3 regions of the Actinoplanes sichuanensis genome follow, and region 1 is predicted to be linked to each of the others. Evidence: riboswitches for the same ligand, from Rfam matches in the RefSeq annotation. Region 1 holds a riboswitch; each other region holds the start of a gene.
The links. A riboswitch is a leader RNA that binds a small molecule or an ion and turns the genes downstream of it on or off. The one in region 1 is predicted to bind cobalamin.
Positions count from the first base shown of each region.

Region 2: it holds a riboswitch for cobalamin, as region 1 does, so the genes downstream of both, cobN (cobaltochelatase subunit CobN) here and metE (5-methyltetrahydropteroyltriglutamate--homocysteine S-methyltransferase) in region 1, are expected to answer to the same signal.
Region 3: it holds a riboswitch for cobalamin, as region 1 does, so the genes downstream of both, Q0Z83_RS26250 (ribonucleoside-diphosphate reductase subunit alpha) here and metE (5-methyltetrahydropteroyltriglutamate--homocysteine S-methyltransferase) in region 1, are expected to answer to the same signal.

Region 1 is NZ_AP028461.1:4,641,243-4,647,250, forward strand. Features, by position in the region: gene Q0Z83_RS21380 (non-ribosomal peptide synthetase) at 1-2,355, opposite strand, end outside; cobalamin riboswitch at 2,500-2,708, shown strand; gene metE (5-methyltetrahydropteroyltriglutamate--homocysteine S-methyltransferase) at 2,824-5,061, shown strand; gene Q0Z83_RS21390 (hypothetical protein) at 5,302-6,008, shown strand, end outside.
Region 2 is NZ_AP028461.1:11,162,423-11,168,430, forward strand. Features, by position in the region: gene Q0Z83_RS51340 (precorrin-8X methylmutase) at 258-875, opposite strand; gene Q0Z83_RS51345 (precorrin-3B synthase) at 879-2,564, opposite strand; cobalamin riboswitch at 2,669-2,794, shown strand; gene cobN (cobaltochelatase subunit CobN) at 2,829-6,008, shown strand, end outside.
Region 3 is NZ_AP028461.1:5,695,906-5,701,913, reverse strand. Features, by position in the region: gene Q0Z83_RS26265 (cupin domain-containing protein) at 638-1,123, opposite strand; gene Q0Z83_RS26260 (NAD(P)-dependent alcohol dehydrogenase) at 1,134-2,174, opposite strand; gene Q0Z83_RS26255 (DUF4334 domain-containing protein) at 2,178-2,645, opposite strand; cobalamin riboswitch at 2,798-2,983, shown strand; gene Q0Z83_RS26250 (ribonucleoside-diphosphate reductase subunit alpha) at 3,109-5,463, shown strand; gene Q0Z83_RS26245 (ribonucleotide-diphosphate reductase subunit beta) at 5,463-6,008, shown strand, end outside.

The DNA of each region.
Region 1 (6,008 bases):
GGCCGTCAGACCCGGACGACCGACATAGCCGTCCGCGAGTTGCACCCCACCCAGGTAGAGCTCACCCGCCACCCCGACCGGCACCGGACGCAACCACCCGTCCAGAACATGCGCGGTCGTATTCGCCACCGGCACACCGATCGCAGTACCGCCGGTCACGACCGTCGCCGTGCCGTCACCGGTGACCTCGGTCGAACCGTAGAAGTTGTGCAACACCGCCCGCGGCGAAACCGACCGCATGTTTTTCGCAGTGCCGGCGGTGAGCGCCTCACCAGAGGAGACCCACGACCGAACCGACGCCAACGCCGCAGACGCCTCGTCATGGCGGACCAGGACATCGGCCAGGCTCGGCACCGTCAACAGGTGCGTGACCCGATGCCGGGCGATCGTGTCCAGCAGACCTGCCGGATCCTGCCCGGCCACGACCACGACCCGCGAACCGGCGATCAAAGGCCCGAACAACTCGGTCACCGCGTCGACGAAACCCACACCACTCTTCGACAACGCCACACTGTCAGCGGTGTAGTCCAGCACCCGGCCACCCCACACAAGCCGGTTGACCAGAGCACGATGCCCCAGAACGACACCCTTCGGATCACCCGTCGTGCCCGACGTGAAGATCACCACCGCAGCGTCCAGGCCATTCAACGGCCGGGATAGAACGGGAGCGGTCTGCTGACCGATGTTCAGATGCTCCTGAACGTCGCGGTCATCGATACATAGTCCCGGCAACTCAGCAGTATGCCGGTCGGTGATCACCAGCGCGGGCGCGGCGTCGTCCAGGATGCGTTCGATGCGCCCTGCGGGATACTCCGGATCGATCGGCACGTAGGCCGCTCCCGCGCGGAGCACCGCGGTCAGCACCACCACCAGATCGACCGAGCGCGACATGACGACAGCGACCCGGTCCCCGATCCGCACCCCCTGATCGATCAGAAGGTGGGCGAACGCGTTGACCCGCGCATCGAACCGGCCATAGGTCAGTTCGACACCGTCGGCGACGACCGCAACCGCGTCCGGATCCGCCGCGACCCGAGCGCGCACCAGTTCATCCACCGTCACCGGCGCCACATCCAGCGACTCGCCCCGCACCCACGACGGGTCCGGACCGTCGACATCAGATGCCAGCCGGTGCAGGGTCAGACCCGACGCCCCGTCGAGAACCGCGCCGAGGAAACGACTGAACTGCTCGGCATGCCGCACCGGATCACCCGTGGCCGAGCCCGTGGACAACTCCAGCCGGATCCCGGAGTCCGGATCGCGGTAGACCGCGAGGTCGAGTGATCCGACCGGTCCGGTACTGATCGTTTCAGGAATCGCGACGACATCGCCAAGCCGCGGCGTCGATTCGAAAAGCCGGATATTGATCGTCGGGAGGCCCAGATAGGACCCTTGACCGCTCGGCCACAAACGGGCGAGCTGGTGATCCTCGACAGTCGTGTGCCGCCGGGAATCCTTCAATTGGCCTGCGACGACCGCAAGCACATCCTCGAAGGTCCGATAGGGGCTGATCTCGGTGACGACCGGGATCGCCCGCGAGCGCGCGCTCGGTGTCCGCAACGACTCCCGGTCGTCACGCAACATCAGCGGAACCCGGACCGCCACGCAGTCACGACCCTCGACCAGCGCGGTGTACACACCCCACAACGCGATCAGGGAATCAGTCCACGACACCCGCGCCGCACGGGCGAACTGCTGAACCCGCGCATAGGCGTCTTCGGGAAGCGGGACGACAACCGGCCGACTCGCCGATACGAAGACCCCTGACAACTCCTCCACAGTCTCACGGCCGGCCGACCCGACACCGAGGACGCCATCCCAATACGCGACCCCGGACTCGCCGGGATCCTCACCGTCGGTGACGTTTTTCAGGGCCCCGAACCAGCGATCCGGGACCGTATCCCCGGCCCGCTGCGCGGTGTAGACCTCGGCGACACGGCGAATGAAAAGAGAAATGCTGTAACCGTCGACGAGCAGGATATCGGTGATCAGGATCCACGCCCACGTGCCGTTCTCCCGACGCACAAGGGTCGAAGACGTCGCCGGCTCCCCCGCAACCGACGGCCCGGCCAACTGCTCACGGGCCAGCACCCGAATCCGGTCATCGCCATGACCCACGTCGACGACCTCGGTCGACAGAGTCGAACCGGTGTCCACGTACTGAAAGGGAACACCGCCGACGTCACCGAAACGCACTCGCAGCGCGTCGGTCTCCGCGAAAACAGCACCCACCGACGCCACGAAAACGGCCGGATCGACCACACCGTCCAACCACAACAACTGACCGGCACGAAACACCGAGGGCTCCGGCGCAAGCCGCCGAGCCACCCAGTTACCACGCTGACTCGCGGTCAACTCCACACGATCAGAAGCCGTCAACGGAAGCACACCCACTTCTCTTGAGACCAGACCGAGCCAACCGAAGCAACGATCGCCACAACCCTAATGAAGGTTAGGCTAACCTTGCAACGCCTTGCAGAACGGGTCCGCGGCACGGCTAGGATGGCGGGCGGTGCTGGTTCACCCCGTCAGCCAGGCGGGGTGTCGTAAGAGGGAACCCGGTGCGAGACCGGGACTGCCCCGCAGCGGTGAGTGGGAACGAAAGCCGTCATCAAGCACTGGACCGCAGGGTCTGGGAAGCGACGGCCGGTAGGAGGCGTGACGCCGTGCCCGCGAGTCCGAAGACCTGCCAACACTGCGCCCGTCGTCCGGTGGGCGCCGCCGGCGGTCTCTCGGGAGGACCAGGGCGGAAGCCGGCCCTCGGCCGCGTCTTCCCCTGACCCTCACGTGCCCGCCGGGCACTTCGAGGGAAGGAAATCCCTGGTGAGTAACACCTTCGGGCAGAGCACCGTGCTCGGCTATCCGCGCATCGGCACCAACCGGGAACTGAAGAAGGCCGTCGAGGCCTACTGGGCCGGCACCATCGACGCCGACGACCTCGAGAAGACCGCCGCCGGGCTGCGGGCCGAGGTGTGGCAGCAGCTGCGCAACGCCCGCCTCGACTCGATCCCGTCGAACACGTTCTCCTACTACGACCATGTCCTGGACACCGCGGTCGCGGTCGGCGCGATCCCGGCCCGGTTCGCCCGGCTCGGCCTGTCCGGCCTGGACACCTACTTCGCGATGGCACGCGGCGTGGACGCCGAACCCGCGCTGGAACTGACCAAGTGGTTCGCGACGAACTACCACTACCTGGTTCCGGAGATCGACGCGGACACGGTCTTCAAAGCCAACCCCACCAAGGCCCTCTCCGAGTACGCCGAAGCGCGCGCCCTGGGTATCGAGACGCGTCCGGTGCTGGTCGGTCCGGCGACGTTCCTGCTACTGGCCAAGGGCGCAGACCCGTTCGCGCGCCTCGACGACCTGGTCGACGCGTACGCGCGGATCCTCAACGCGCTCGCCGACGCAGGCGTGGGCTGGGTGCAGCTCGACGAGCCGGCGTATGTGGCCGACCGCACTCCGGCCGAGGTCGAAGGGCTTCGCCGCGCTTACACCCGGCTCGGGGAGCTGGCCAACCGGCCCCGCATCTTCGTGGCCACCTATTTCGGGGAGATCCGTGGCGCCCTGAGCGCTCTGCTCGACACCCCGGTCGAGGCGATCGGCCTGGACCTGGTCGCCGGGCCCGGTAACCTGCGCAAGCTCGCCGCCTCCGGGCCACTCGCCGGGCGGATCATCGTGGCCGGGCTCGTCGACGGGCACAACATCTGGCGCACCGACCTGCGGGCCGCGATCACCAACGGCGCGACCGTCACCGCTCTGGCCGACCATGTGGCCGTGTCCACCTCCTGTTCGCTGCTGCACGTGCCGGTCGACCTGTCAGTGGAGACCCGGCTGGCGCCGGAACTGTTCGAACGGCTGGCGTTCGCCCGGCAGAAGGTCGACGAGGTGGTGCTGCTCGGCAAGGCGCTGCGCGATGGAACGGCGCATGTGCCCGTACCGCTGCCCGGCGGTCCGCACGTATGGCGCAACGGTGACGTGCGCACCCGCCTGGCCGCCCTCTCCCCCGCCGCGCGGCGACGTGCACCCTTTGTGGAACGGGCCGCCCTCCAGCAGGCGCACCTGAACCTGCCGGAGTTGCCGACCACGACCATCGGGTCGTTCCCGCAGACAGCCGAGCTGCGCAAGGCCCGCGCCGAACTGCGGGCCGGCCGGCTGGACGCCGACGGTTACACGGCGCGGATGCGGGCCGAGGTCGAACACGTCATCCGCCTGCAGGAACAGCTGGGGCTGGACGTGCTGGTGCACGGCGAGCCGGAACGCAACGACATGGTCCAGTACTTCGGCGAGCAGCTCGACGGGTTCGCAGCGACCGACCACGGCTGGGTCCAGTCGTACGGCTCCCGGTGCGTGCGGCCGCCGATCATCTACGGAGACGTGGCCCGCAAGGCGCCGATGACCGTCGAGTGGTCGGGGTACGCCCAGTCGCTGACGGCCAAGCCGGTCAAGGGCATGCTCACCGGGCCGGTCACCATTCTGGCGTGGTCGTTCGTGCGCACCGACCAGCCGCTGAGTGACACCGCCGACCAGGTGGCGCTGGCGTTGCGGGACGAGACCGTCGACCTGGAGGCGGCCGGGATCCGGGTGATCCAGGTCGACGAGCCCGCTCTGCGCGAGACGCTGCCGCTGCGCCACGCCGATCAGGAGTCCTACCTGCAATGGGCGGTCGGCGCGTTCCGGCTGGCCACCAGCGGTGTCGCCGACGAGACGCAGATCCACACCCACCTGTGCTATTCGGAGTTCGGGGACGTGATCACCGCGATCGACGAACTCGACGCCGACGTCACCAGCATCGAGGCGTCCCGTTCGAAGATGGAGGTCCTCGGCGACCTGGCCGCCATCGGCTACAGCCGCGGCGTCGGCCCCGGTGTGTGGGACATCCACTCCCCGCGCGTGCCGTCGCACGACGAGGTGGTGACCGCGTTGCGTAACGCCGTCGCCGCCGTCCCGGCCCGCCGGTTGTGGGTCAACCCCGACTGCGGCCTGAAGACCCGCGGATATCCGGAGACCGAGGCGTCCCTGCGGCACCTGGTCGCGGCCGCCGCCGAGGTTCGCGGCAGCTGACCTTCCTCGGCTTACCAATGGACCGAGGGTGTCGAACCACCACCGGTCAGGAGAGACGGGCGGCTTCGGCGGCGGCGAGCAGGACGACGCCGACGCCGAAGTCGGCCCGCCCGGCCGGGCAGCCGTAGGGTCGCGCGGGAGAGAGCGCCCGCTGACACTTCACGACCTCGAAGGGTCACAATGGTCGGGCCCTCGACGGCGACCGACGGGTTGCGGGGACACCGAGAGAGGACCGTACCGGTGGACGATCCCCGACTGACGCCGTTCCTCGAGCACGTCGAGGTCCTCCGTCGGCTTGACCGGGGTCGCGACGTCTTCGGAGCCGAGCGCCACCACTGGCAGGTCCGACCGCCGCTGGGCGAGCAACCGGTCGCAACCCTGGAACAGGACCTCGGCTACCGCCTTCCGGCGGGTTACCGCACCTACCTCACCGCGTACGGCAACGGCGGCGCCGGTCCCCTGTTCGGCATCAGAACGTTTCCGTCGCACCTGTCCGCCACCGAGCGCACCCGTCTGCGCCGGCCTTTCCCCGGCATGGCCGCAGTACATCGCCGGTTGGCCTCGGAAGGCGTCGACGTCGATGCCGACGGCTACTTCGAAGTGGACGACGAAGCACTGCTGGAGACGCTGCTGAACGGCACCTGGCGGATCGCCGACGACGGATGCGGCCATCACGCGCGCATCGTGCTACACGGCGCGGACGCGGGGACGATCCTCACGGTCAATCTCGAAGGCGGCATCTACGACACCGGGCAGGACTTCCCCGGCTGGTCGTTGTCATGGCTCGAGCAACACCGGAAACGCTACGAAGCCGTCTGGGACCGCATGCTCCGGGCGGACCCGCCGGATGACCTGGTGACTGTCGACAACGCGGCAGTCGTGGCCGCGCTGTGCGGGACGAGTCTGGGGCTCAACGGATCCGGCTACGGCCGGCGCGATACGGCACT
Region 2 (6,008 bases), 5.6 Mb from region 1:
GCCCTGTTCGGCCTTACTCGACCCGTCGGTCTCGCTGGGCCTGTTCGGTCTTGGTCGGCCTGTTCGGTCTAGCTGGGCAGGTTCGGCCTTACTCGACCTGTCGATCTTGCTGGGCCTGTTCGGTTTTGGTCGGCCTGTTCGGTCTAGCTGGGCCTCTTCGGTCTTGCTGGGCAGGTTCGGCCTTACTCGACCTGTCGATCTTGCTGAGCCTGTTCGGTCTTGCTGGGCCAGTTCGGTCTTGGTCGGCCTGTTCGGTCTTACTCGGCTTCTGAGGCGAGGGCGTTCACCGCGGCCGCGGTGATGGCGCTGCCACCCCGGCGTCCGCGCACGATCAGAAACTCCAGGCCCGACTCGGCCAGCGCCTCCTTGGACTCGGCCGCGCCGATGAACCCGACCGGAATCCCGATCACCGCCGCCGGTCGGGGCGCACCCGCCGTGACCATCTCCAGCAGCCGGAACAAGGCGGTCGGTGCGTTACCGATCGCCACCACGGCGCCGCCCAGTCGGTCACCCCACAGGTCCATGGCGGCCGCACTGCGGGTGTTGCCGATCTCCGCCGCCAACCCGGGAACGGATGGGTCACGTAGCGTGCACACCACGTCGTTGGCGGCCGGCAGTCGGGTCCGGGTGACACCTGAGGCGACCATCTCGGCGTCGCACAGGATCGGCGCGCCATCGAGCAGCGCCTTCCGTGCCGCGGTCACCACCCCTGGGCTGAACCGGACATCCTCCACCAGGTCCACCATTCCGCAGGCGTGGATCATCCGGACCACCACCCGCGACACGTCCTCCGGAAGCCCTGACAGGTCTGCCTCGGCCCGGATCGTGGCGAACGACCGCCGGTAGATCTCCGCGCCGTCACGCACGTACTCCATCGCTCAGGATCCCCTCGCCACCGCTATCGCATCTGCCAGCTCAATCGCCCTTGCCGCGCCCTCCGGCCGCCGCATTCCCGCCGCGCCCGGACCGCGCGCCCCCGCCGTCTCCAGCCCGAGCACCGCAGCCCCCGCACCCGGCCGAGCCGCTTCGGTCGTCTCGGCTGGCCGAGCCGCTTCGGCCGTCTCGCCTGGCCGTTTCGCTCCGGCCGTCTCGGCTGGCCGAGCCGCTCCGGCCGCCTTGCGTGGCCGTTTCGCTCCGGCCGTCTTGTTCGGCCTTTCGGTTCCGGCCGAGCCGTTCGGATCGGTTGCGTCCGGCCGGCCTTCCGCCGTGACCGTGAGCAGTGTGGGAATGCCGATCCTCGGTGGTCGCGGGCTCGAGGTCGATGGTCCGACCGGGCCGGAATCCTCGACCGGGAACCGGCCACCGGGCACCGTCGGCTGACGGACGGTGACCGGGATCTGGACGCCCGGCTCTCCGCCACCGGCCGGACGGTGAGTGATCAGGTAGCCGTCGGCGGTCGCTTCGGCGCGCACGTGTGGGCCCGCCGGGCTGCCGCACGCGCGGTCGCACCCCACCCAATGCACCGGGAGGCCGTTGACGAAACGGGCCGCCGCGGTGGCGTCGGAACGCACGTCGGCCAGAGATTTCGCGCAGCCCGGCCGGCCGGCGCAGGCGGTCACCCCGGACCACGGTGAGCCCGACGCCACGGCCAGACCGGCGGTGGCCAGGCGGTCCGCCCAGGTCTCGGCCGCCGACGGCGTCAGATCGGCCACCACGACCCCGCGCCACGGCGTCACGACCAGCAGGTCGGCGTCTTCCAAAACCCTCAGCGGTACGTCATTGAGCCGACCCAACGGCACCAGCGCGGCCACCGCCGAGAGCCCGTCCGCCTGGGGCACCACGCCGATCAGGTCTCCGGGCTCCGAGGCGTCGACAGGCGTCGCTACCTCGACCGGAACGGGCGGCAGGCCGAGCGCCGCCACCAGCCGCGCCGAGACCCGGGCCGGGCCGTCGGCCAGCTCACGCAGCCGCCATGCCGCCGCCCCGCTGGACCGCTGTGCCTCCCGCTCGGCCAGGAACGCGTGGGCGGCGGCGAGGAGCACGGGCACGACGTCGTCAGGATCGGCTCGCAGCCCGGTGTCATGCCCACCGAGCCGAATCACGAACAGGTCGTCGCCGGACGCCGGCCGGGGTCGCGGAACGACCGCACCGGCCACGGTCGGGCGTGGGGCGGGGCCGGTCGGGACCGCGGCCACGTCGGCGGCCAGCGGGACCTGACCGATGGCGAAGAGGAACTTGCCGGGCAGGGCGGCAAGCGCGGCGTCAGCCTGGAGCGCGAGGTCGAGCCGACCTACGAGAGCGCGGACCGTGGATCCCGATAGCGGGGGCGCCGCGATGTTCCGTACGTTGTCATGGGTCTGAGAAGGCAGCAGGCCCGCCGACCGCAACCGGACCGCCAAGGCCGGCGCATCGCTCTGTCGCAATGCTCTGAGCTGCAGGTTGGCCCGGGAGGTCAGCTCCAGACCGCCGTCGCCGAACTCCTCGGCCAGCTCGCGCAGCGAGCGCAGCTGAGCCCCGGACAGCATCCCCCCGGGCAGCCGCACCCGGGCCAGCATGCCGTCGGCCGCGGCGTGCAGCCGCAGCGCGCCGGGACAGGCGTCGGTGTCCGACCAACGGGGAGTCATGGCCCGGATACTACGGCGGGCCCCCGACAGGAATTCACCTCCGTCGTGCGGTGGGTCGGGAGCGTCACAGCGGCCGTTCCACCTTGACGCGGGACACCGGGGTTCGGAAAGGTTAGGGGCCAACGAGCGGCGACGCCGCGGAGGAAGCCGGTGTGAGTCCGGCGCGGTCCCGCCACTGTCACCAGGGGATTCTCTGGGAGCCAGAAACTCCGGTCGCCGTGATGTCCGTCTACCCGGGGCGCGGACCCCGAGGGGGAGTGCGCTGTGTTCCTGCTGCTGTCGACGTCCGACACCGACCTGCTCAGCGCCCGTGCCAGCGGCTCGGCGTGGCGCCCGGCCAACCCGGCTCGCACCGCTGTCGACGACCTGCCCGCCCTCCTCGACGGGGTCGATCTCGTGGTGGTGCGCATCCTCGGTGGCCGCCGGGCCTGGGAGGAGGGCATCGACGCGCTGCTCGCGAGCGGCCGGCCGGTGGTCGTCCTCGGTGGTGAGCAGGCGCCCGACGCAGACCTGATGAAACTGTCCACGGTGCCGGCCGGTGTCGCCGCGGACGCGCACACCTACCTGGCGCAGGGCGGTGCGGAAAACCTCGCGGCGCTGCACGACTTCCTCTCCGACACGGTGCTGCTGACCGGCAACGGCTTCGCCCCGGCGGTCGAGACCCCACAGTGGGGTGTCCTGCCCAGGCCGGAGAGCACCGGCCGGGAGACGGTCGCGGTGCTCTACTACCGCGCCCACCACATGGCCGGCAACACCGCGTTCGTCGAGGCGCTGTGCCGGGCGATCGAGGCCAAGGGTGGCCGCGCGCTGCCGATCTTCACGGCCTCACTACGGACCGCTCCGCCGGATCTGCTGGCCGAGCTACGCAAGGCGGACGCGCTGGTGGTGACGGTTCTGGCCGCCGGCGGCACCCGTCCGGCCACGGCGAGCGCGGGCGGTGACGACGAGGCGTGGGATGTGGGCGTGCTCGCCGACCTGGACGTGCCGATCCTCCAGGGCCTGTGCCTGACCAGCTCGCGGGCCGCGTGGGAGGCCAGCGACGACGGTCTCTCCCCGCTGGACGCGGCGACGCAGGTGGCGATTCCCGAGTTCGACGGGCGGATCATCACGGTGCCGTTCTCGTTCAAGGAGATCGACGAGGACGGTCTTTCGGTCTACGTCGCCGACCCGGAGCGGGCGCTGCGGGTGGCCGGGATCGCGGTCGCGCACGCCCGGCTGCGGCACGTGCCACCGGCCGAGCGGCGCATCGCATTGATGCTGTCGGCCTACCCGACCAAGCACTCCCGGATCGGCAATGCGGTCGGTCTGGACACTCCGGCGTCGACGGTCGCGTTGATCAAGGCCTTCAAGGAGCGCGGATACCAGGTCGGTTCCTTCGCCGACTACGACGGCGACGGCCTGATCCACACGCTGATCGCCGCCGGTGGCCAGGATCCCGACTGGCTGACCGAGGAGCAGCTCTCGGAGAACAAGGTCCGGATCTCGGGTTCGGCCTACGAGTCCTGGTTCGTGACGCTGCCGGAGGACTTCCGGGAGAGCGTCGTGCAGCACTGGGGGCCGCCCCCCGGCGAGCTGTACACCGACGGCGGCGACATCGTGCTGGCCGCGCTTCGCGACGAGAACATCGTGGTGATGGTGCAGCCGCCGCGCGGTTTCGGTGCCAACCCGGTCGCGATCTACCACGACCCCGACCTGCCGCCGTCGCATCACTACCTGGCAGCGTATCGGTGGCTGGCCGACGAGTTCGGCGCGCACGCCGTCGTGCACGTCGGCAAGCACGGCAACCTGGAGTGGCTGCCCGGCAAGAACGTCGGCATGTCCGCTTCGGACGGCACCGACGCGGCGCTCGGCGACCTGCCGCTGATCTACCCGTTCCTGGTCAACGACCCGGGCGAGGGCACCCAGGCCAAGCGCCGGGCGCACGCCACCCTGGTCGACCACCTGATCCCGCCGATGGCCCGCGCCGAGTCCTACGGTGACATCGCCCGGCTGGAGCAGCTTCTCGACGAGCACGCCAACATCGCGGCTCTCGACCCGGCGAAGCTACCGGCGATCCGCGCGCAGATCTGGACCCTGATCCAGGCCGCCAAGATGGACCACGACCTCGGCCAGGCCAATCGGCCTGACGACGAGGAGTTCGACGACTTCATCATGCACATCGACGGATGGCTGTGTGAGGTCAAGGACGTCCAGATCCGCGACGGGCTACACGTGCTCGGTGCGGCCCCGACCGGCGAGGCGCGGATCAATCTGGTGCTGGCCATGCTGCGGGCCAGGCAGATGTGGGCGGGCAAGGTGGCGGCCCTGCCGGGTCTGCGGGAGGCGCTGGGCCTGACCGAGGACGCGTCCACCGCGGAGACCGATCGGGTGGAGGCGGAAGCCCGCGAGTTGATCACGAAGATGGAAGAGGCCGGCTGGCCGACGGCCATTCCCGATATCTCCGACAATCAAGACGTGGTGCGTGTCCTGGAGTTCGCCGCCACCGAGGTGGTGCCCCGGCTCGCCAAGACCACCGACGAGCTCACCCACGTCCTGCACGCGCTCGACGGCGGTTACGTCCCGGCCGGTCCCAGCGGCTCCCCGCTGCGCGGCCTGATCAATGTGCTGCCCACCGGCCGTAACTTCTACTCGGTCGACCCGAAGGCGATCCCCAGCCAGCTCGCCTGGGAGACCGGCCAGGCGATGGCCGAGTCGCTGCTCGACCGCTACCGCGCCGACCACGGCGAGTGGCCCCGCTCGGTCGGCCTCTCCGCCTGGGGGACCAGCGCCATGCGGACCGCGGGCGACGACATCGCCGAGATTCTGGCCCTGATCGGGGTCCGCCCGATCTGGGACCCGGCGTCCCGGCGCGTCACCGGGCTGGAGCCGATCACAGCCGAGGAACTGGGCCGTCCTCGCATCGACGTGACGGTCCGCATCTCGGGCTTCTTCCGGGACGCGTTCCCGCACGTGGTGGCGCTGCTCGACGACGCCTTCAAGCTGATCGCCGAGCTCGACGAGCCGGACAACTACGTCCGCGAGCACGCGCTGCGCGACCAGAGTGAGCACGGCGACTGGCGACGGGCGCGGACGCGGATCTTCGGGTCCCGCCCCGGGGCGTACGGTGCCGGCATCCTGCCTCTGATGGACAGCCGGAACTGGCGGGACGACGCCGACCTGGCCGAGGTGTATGCGGTGTGGGGCGGGTTCGCCTACGGCCGTGACCTGGACGGGGTTCCGGCCCGCGGGGACATGGAGAACGCCTACCGGCGGATCGACGTGGCCGCGAAGAACATCGACACCCGCGAGCACGACATCATCGACTCGGACGACTACTTCCAGTACCACGGCGGCATGATCGCCACGGTGCGCGCGCTGACCGGTAAGGCGCCCGCCGCGTACATCGGTGACTCCACCAACCCGGACCAGGCACGGACCCGCAGCCTGACCGAGGAGACCGCCCGG
Region 3 (6,008 bases), 1.1 Mb from region 1:
GGCTATCCGCCACCTCGTCCCGCCACGTCGTTACGCACGCCTATGTTCACCGGCTACTTCCAGCCGACTTCGACATATCGCCGACCACTCGGCCTCCGCAGGAGTCCCCTCAGCGTCCCCAAACGACGGGACGGTAATTTGTCGGCGGATCTCGATGTCTAGGGAGACGCCAAGATGACGACCGAACACCCTGGTCAGGAGCCTGCTGACAGCCTGTCGGTGGAGATTTCGGATGACCAGCTCGTCGCGATGCTGGTCGACCGGGCCGCGGCAAGGATCTGAAGCTGAGGGCCTGGCAAACGGCCGGCTGATCTTGATCTGTGAGTTGATGAGTGGGTGGCCGGGTCGAGGCGGCCTTCGAGGCGGTCTGGAGGGCGTCCAGAGGTGCTTTGCCGCGCTGCCGCCAGCCAGCGCCGGTCGGGTCGAGACTCACCAGGGCCAGGTAGATGCATTTCAGAGGCGGCGGTTTCGGTCGGGATGTGGCCGTAGGCCCGGATGGGGCAGGTGCTCTTGGGGTCGGCGGTCTCATTCGGGAAGTGGCCGCGAGCCTGGGCCGGAGTTCTGGTGGGCGTCGGGTGACGATCGATCGAAGCGGTCGTCACCCGACGCCGCCGCGGCGGGTGGATGCGGTGCCGGGTCAGTCGAGCCAGATGTTGTCGTGCTTCGCGTAGAACTCGGCTCGTTCGGTTTCGGTCATCTCGTCGACGTGTGCGATTCCCTCGAAATAGCTTTCCCGTGGGGCTCCGGGGGAGAAGTGCAGCAGCATCGACACCGGGGCGCCGGACCGGTTCTTGAAGCCGTGAATGCCGCCGATCGGCACGTGCACCCAATCGCCCGGTTCGGCCTCGATCCACTTGTCGCCGTTGAAGATGTTCATGACGCCGGACAGGATGTAGAACGACTCGCTGATCGTACGGTGGAAATGGGGGTTCGGGCCGGTCACGCCCGGGCCGCACTCCCACCGGTAGAGGCCGAAGAGACCGCCCGTGGACGCACCCGTGGCCAGGTGGTGCACCCTGGTGCCGTTGTTCGGGTAGACGAACTCGGGTGGTGTGCCCGCGGGCCGGTAGAGAGCCGTCTTCTCACCGGTTACCCCGTGGTACCGCGGTGGTGGATAAGTCATAGATCAATGTCTACCCGAAAGTCAGCACCGGTTTGACGACCTTTCCGGCGGCGGCGTCCCGTGCGGCTGACTCGATGGCCTCGAACGGGTATTCGGTGATCAGTTTCTCCACCGGGAGTCGTCCGAGACGGTGCAGGTCGACCAGTTGCGGCAGGAACACGGCAGGGGTGGCGTCGCCCTCGATGACACCGCGGATGCGCAGGCCGTTGTACATCACGGTCATGATGTCGAATTCGGCTTTCGTGCCGAGGCCGACCAGCGCGAGCGTGCCGCGGCGGCGCAGCAGCCCGATGGCCTGGGCGATCACGTCGGCCCGGCCGGTCGTGTCGATGACGTGGTGGGCGGTTTTGGGTTCGGTGCCGGCCGCGCCGAGTTCGACGGCCAGCTCACGGCGCGCGGCGACCGGGTCGACGGCGATCACCTCGCAGCCCAGCGAGACGGCGGCCATCACCGCGGACAGGCCGACACTGCCGGCTCCGAACACGAGAACCGTCTCGCCGGGGGAGGGGCGGAGCACGTTGAGGACGGTTCCGGCGCCGGTCTGAACGCTGCAACCGAGCGGCGCGGCTACTGTGGGTGACAAAGTGGGCGGTACCCGTACCACATTGGTTTGATAGGCCAGCAGATGTGTCGCAAAGCTGGACTGGCCGAAGAAGTTGCCGAAGACTTTGTCTTCGCCGCTGGTCAGCGGTGTGCTGCCGTCGGCGCGCGTGCCGCGCATGTTGAGATCGCTGAGCAGGCAGTACGCCGGATGGCCGGCCCGGCACAGTTCGCACTGCCCGCAACTGCGGTAACTCACCGCAACCGTGTCGCCGACGGTGACCGTGGTGACCGCGTCGCCGACCGCTTCGACGACGCCGGCGCCCTCGTGGCCGAAGACCATCGGGGAGATCCGGGCCGGCCAGCGTCGCCGCATGCTGAGGTCGGTGTGGCAGATGCCGGCCGCGGTGACCCGGATCAGCACCTCGTCGGCGCGCGGCGGTTCGAGGTCGAGGTCACGGAGGGTGAAGGGTCCGCCGGCCGTTTCGACGAGTGCCGCCCGGATGCGCACCGGTCAGTCCCGTTCGAGGACGAAGTAGTAGTGCCGGCCGGCGTCGAGCACGCCCTTGCCGTTCATCACGCCGAGCAGGGTGTCGTCGTCGACGCGTTTGAAGTGGTCGAGGACCGGTTGTCCGTCGTAGACCATGGTCGCGGTCGCCTCGCCACGGAACTCGACGGTCCACAGGCCGGCGCCGCCCTTGGCGCGTTCCTCGTCGTCGAACAGGTCGCCGTCGTCGTCGCGGCAGACCAGTGGCGCGACTTCGGTGAGTGAGGTGAAGCGTTTGCCGTACCACCGGATCTTTGGAAGATAACCCTCGAAACGGTGTCCGCTCACGAATTCGCTGCCCCGCCATTGGCCGAGGATCTCTTCGGGGCGGACTGTCGGCAGGGCGGCCCAGAGGGCGTCGAGTTCATCGATGGTGGTCTTTCCGGCATCGGCGCGGATGTCGGCGATGCGGCTGCGAGCGGTTGCGGCGTCCATGTCCCACCCCTCTTATTGGCGTCCCGCCAATATAGGGCGGCGGTCGTCGCGGGCGCTACGGGGCGATTGCGGTACCGCCGGGGAGTGACATGGTCAACACACCATGTTGGGTTAGGAAATTCGGATGTCGCCCATATATGGTGGCCCACGCAGCTGGTTCGGACAGGTCGCACAGGCCTGCCCGAGGCAACAAGGGAACCCGGTGCAAATCCGGGACTGCCCCGCAGCGGTGAGTGGGAACGAAAGTCGTCATCAAGCACTGGGCATCGCGAAGAAGCCTGGGAAGCGACGGCCGGTAGGACCGAGCTGGACGCCCACGAGTCCGAAGACCTGCCAGCGCGCCGCACGCCACCGTGGTGTGCGGCGGTCGAAGGCCGCGTGGGACGGCCGACGCCGAAGCGTCCCCGCATGCCCGGGGACCGTTGGTGTCTGCCCCCGCGCGCCCAGCTCGCGAGGAGAGGGCATGACACTCACGCCGCAGAAAGCGGGCGTGCCGGAGCAGCGACGGCACGTGATGCAGGTGCGCAAACGAAACGGCGACCTGGAGCCGGTCGACGTCAACAAGATCGTCAAGGCGGTCGAGTTGTGGGTCGCCGACCTCGGCGAGGTCGACCCGCTGCGCGTGGCGACAAAGACCATCAGCGGGTTGTACGACGGAGCGACCACCGCTGAGCTCGACAAACTCTCGATCCAGACGGCCGCTGAGCTGATCGGCGAGGAGCCGCAGTATTCGAAGCTGGCGGCTCGGCTGCTCGCCGCGTACGTCGACAAGGAGGTCCGCCTCCAGGGCGTGGCGAGTTTCAGCCAGTCGATCCGGTACGCGCACGGCCTCGGTCTGATCGGGGACGAGACCGCCGCATTCGTGGCCGCCAATGCCCGGAAACTCGACGACGCCGTGGACGCCGACGGTGATCTGCGGTTCGAGTATTTCGGGCTGCGCACGGTCGCCGACCGCTATCTGCTGCGCCATCCGCATGAGCGGCTGGTGGTGGAGACGCCACAGTATTGGCTGTTGCGAGTCGCCTGCGGCCTGTCGAAGGACGCGCGGGAGGCGATCGGGTTCTATCGGCTGATGTCGTCGCTGGCCTATCTGCCCAGCTCGCCGACCCTGTTCAACTCGGGGACCCGGCACACCCAGATGTCGTCGTGTTTCCTGGTCGACTCGCCGAAGGACGAACTCGACTCCATCTACGAGCGGTACCACCAGGTCGCGAAGCTGTCGAAATTCTCCGGCGGTATCGGGATCGCGTGGTCGCGGATCCGCGGCCGGGGCGCGCTGATTCGCGGCACGAACGGCCGGTCGAACGGCATCGTCCCGTTCCTGAAGACCCTCGACGCCGGGGTGGCGGCGGTCAATCAGGGCGGCCGGCGCAAGGGCGCGGCGTGTATCTATCTGGAGCCGTGGCACCCGGACGTCGAGGAGTTCCTGGAACTGCGCGACAACACCGGCGAGGAATCCCGGCGCACCCACAACCTCAATCTGGCCAACTGGATCCCGGACGAGTTCATGCGCCGGGTCGAGGCCGACGAGGAATGGTCGCTGATCGACCCGTCCGACGCCCCGGAGCTGCCCGATGTGTTCGGCGAGGCGTTCACCGAGGCCTACCGTGCGGCCGAGAAGAAGGCCGTCAAAACCGTCAAAGCCCGGGATCTGTACGGGCGGATGATGCGCACCCTCGCACAGACCGGCAACGGGTGGATGACGTTCAAGGATCGGTCGAACGCGCTGTCCAACCAGACCGGGGAGCCGGGCAACACGATCCACCTGTCCAACCTGTGCACCGAGATCCTCGAGGTCAACAACGACGACGAGACGGCGGTATGCAATCTCGGGTCGATCAATCTCGATGCACATGTCACCGTCGACGGTGTCGACTGGGAGAGATTGCGGGAAACCGTCCGGACGGCCGTCGTCCACCTGGACCGGGTCATCGACATCAACTATTACCCGTCGCCGCAGGCCGCTGCGTCGAATCCGCGCTGGCGTCCGGTCGGGCTCGGGCTGATGGGTCTTCAGGACGCGTTCTTCACGTTGCGGCTGCCGTTCGACTCCGACGAAGCGCGTTCGCTCTCCACCCGCGTTCAGGAGGAGATCTTCCTGACCGCTCTGGAGACGTCGGCCGATCTGGCCGCGCGGTTCGGCGCGCATCCGGCCTACGCCGAGACGCGTGCCGCCAAGGGGCGATTGCACCCTTCGCTCTGGGGTGCCGAGGTGTCGCAGGTTTCGCGCTGGGAGGACCTGCACGCCCGGATCGCCGAGCACGGGCTGCGCAATTCGCTGCTGATCGCGATCGCGCCGACGGCGACGATCGCGTCGATCGCCGGCGCCTACGAATGCATCGAGCCGCAGGTCTCCAACCTGTTCAAACGGGAGACGATGTCCGGCGAGTTCCTGCAGATCAACACCTATCTGGTACGGGAGTTGAAGTCCCGCGGACTGTGGACCGCCGCCATTCGGGAGCAGATCAAGCGGGCCGAAGGTTCCGTGCAGGGCATCACCGAACTCCCGGCCGATGTGCGGGAACTGTTCCGGACGGCGTGGGAACTGCCGCAGAAGTCGCTCATCGAACTCGCCGCCGCCCGGGCGCCGTTCATCGACCAGTCGCAGTCACTGAACCTGTTCATGGCCGCGCCGACCATCAACAAACTGTCGTCGATGTACCTCTACGCATGGAAGGCCGGTCTCAAGACCACCTACTACCTGCGTTCCCGCCCGGCGACCCGGATCCAGCAGGCGACCGTCTCGGTGATCCCGGCGCTGACCCCCGCCGAAGCCTGCTCCCTGGAAAACCCCGAATCATGTGAGGCCTGCCAGTAATGCTGCTCGACCCCGGAATGGACCTGACCCTGCGACCGATGAAGTACCCGCACTTCTTCGACAGGTTCAAGGACGCCATCAAGAACACCTGGACCGTCGAGGAGGTCGATCTGCACTCCGACCTCGCCGACCTGGCTCGCCTCAGTGCTGCCGAGAAACATCTCGTCTCACGGCTGGTCGCGTTCTTCGCCACCGGCGACACGATCGTCGCCAACAACCTGGTGCTCAACCTGTATCAGCACGTCAACTCGCCGGAGGGCCGGCTCTATCTGTCGCGGCAGCTGTTCGAGGAGGCCGTGCACGTCCAGTTCTATCTGAACCTGCTCGACACCTATGTGCCCGACGAGCAGGAACGGTTCGAGGCGTTCGCCGCGGTCGAGAACATCCCGTCGATCGCGCGCAAGGCCGAGTTCTGCTTCAAATGGATCGACTCGGTCTTCGACTTGCGGAAACTGGAGACCCGCGAGCATCGGCGGGCCTTCCTGCTCAACGTGATCTGCTTCGCCGCCTGTATCGAGGGGCTGTTCTTCTACGGCGCTTTCGCG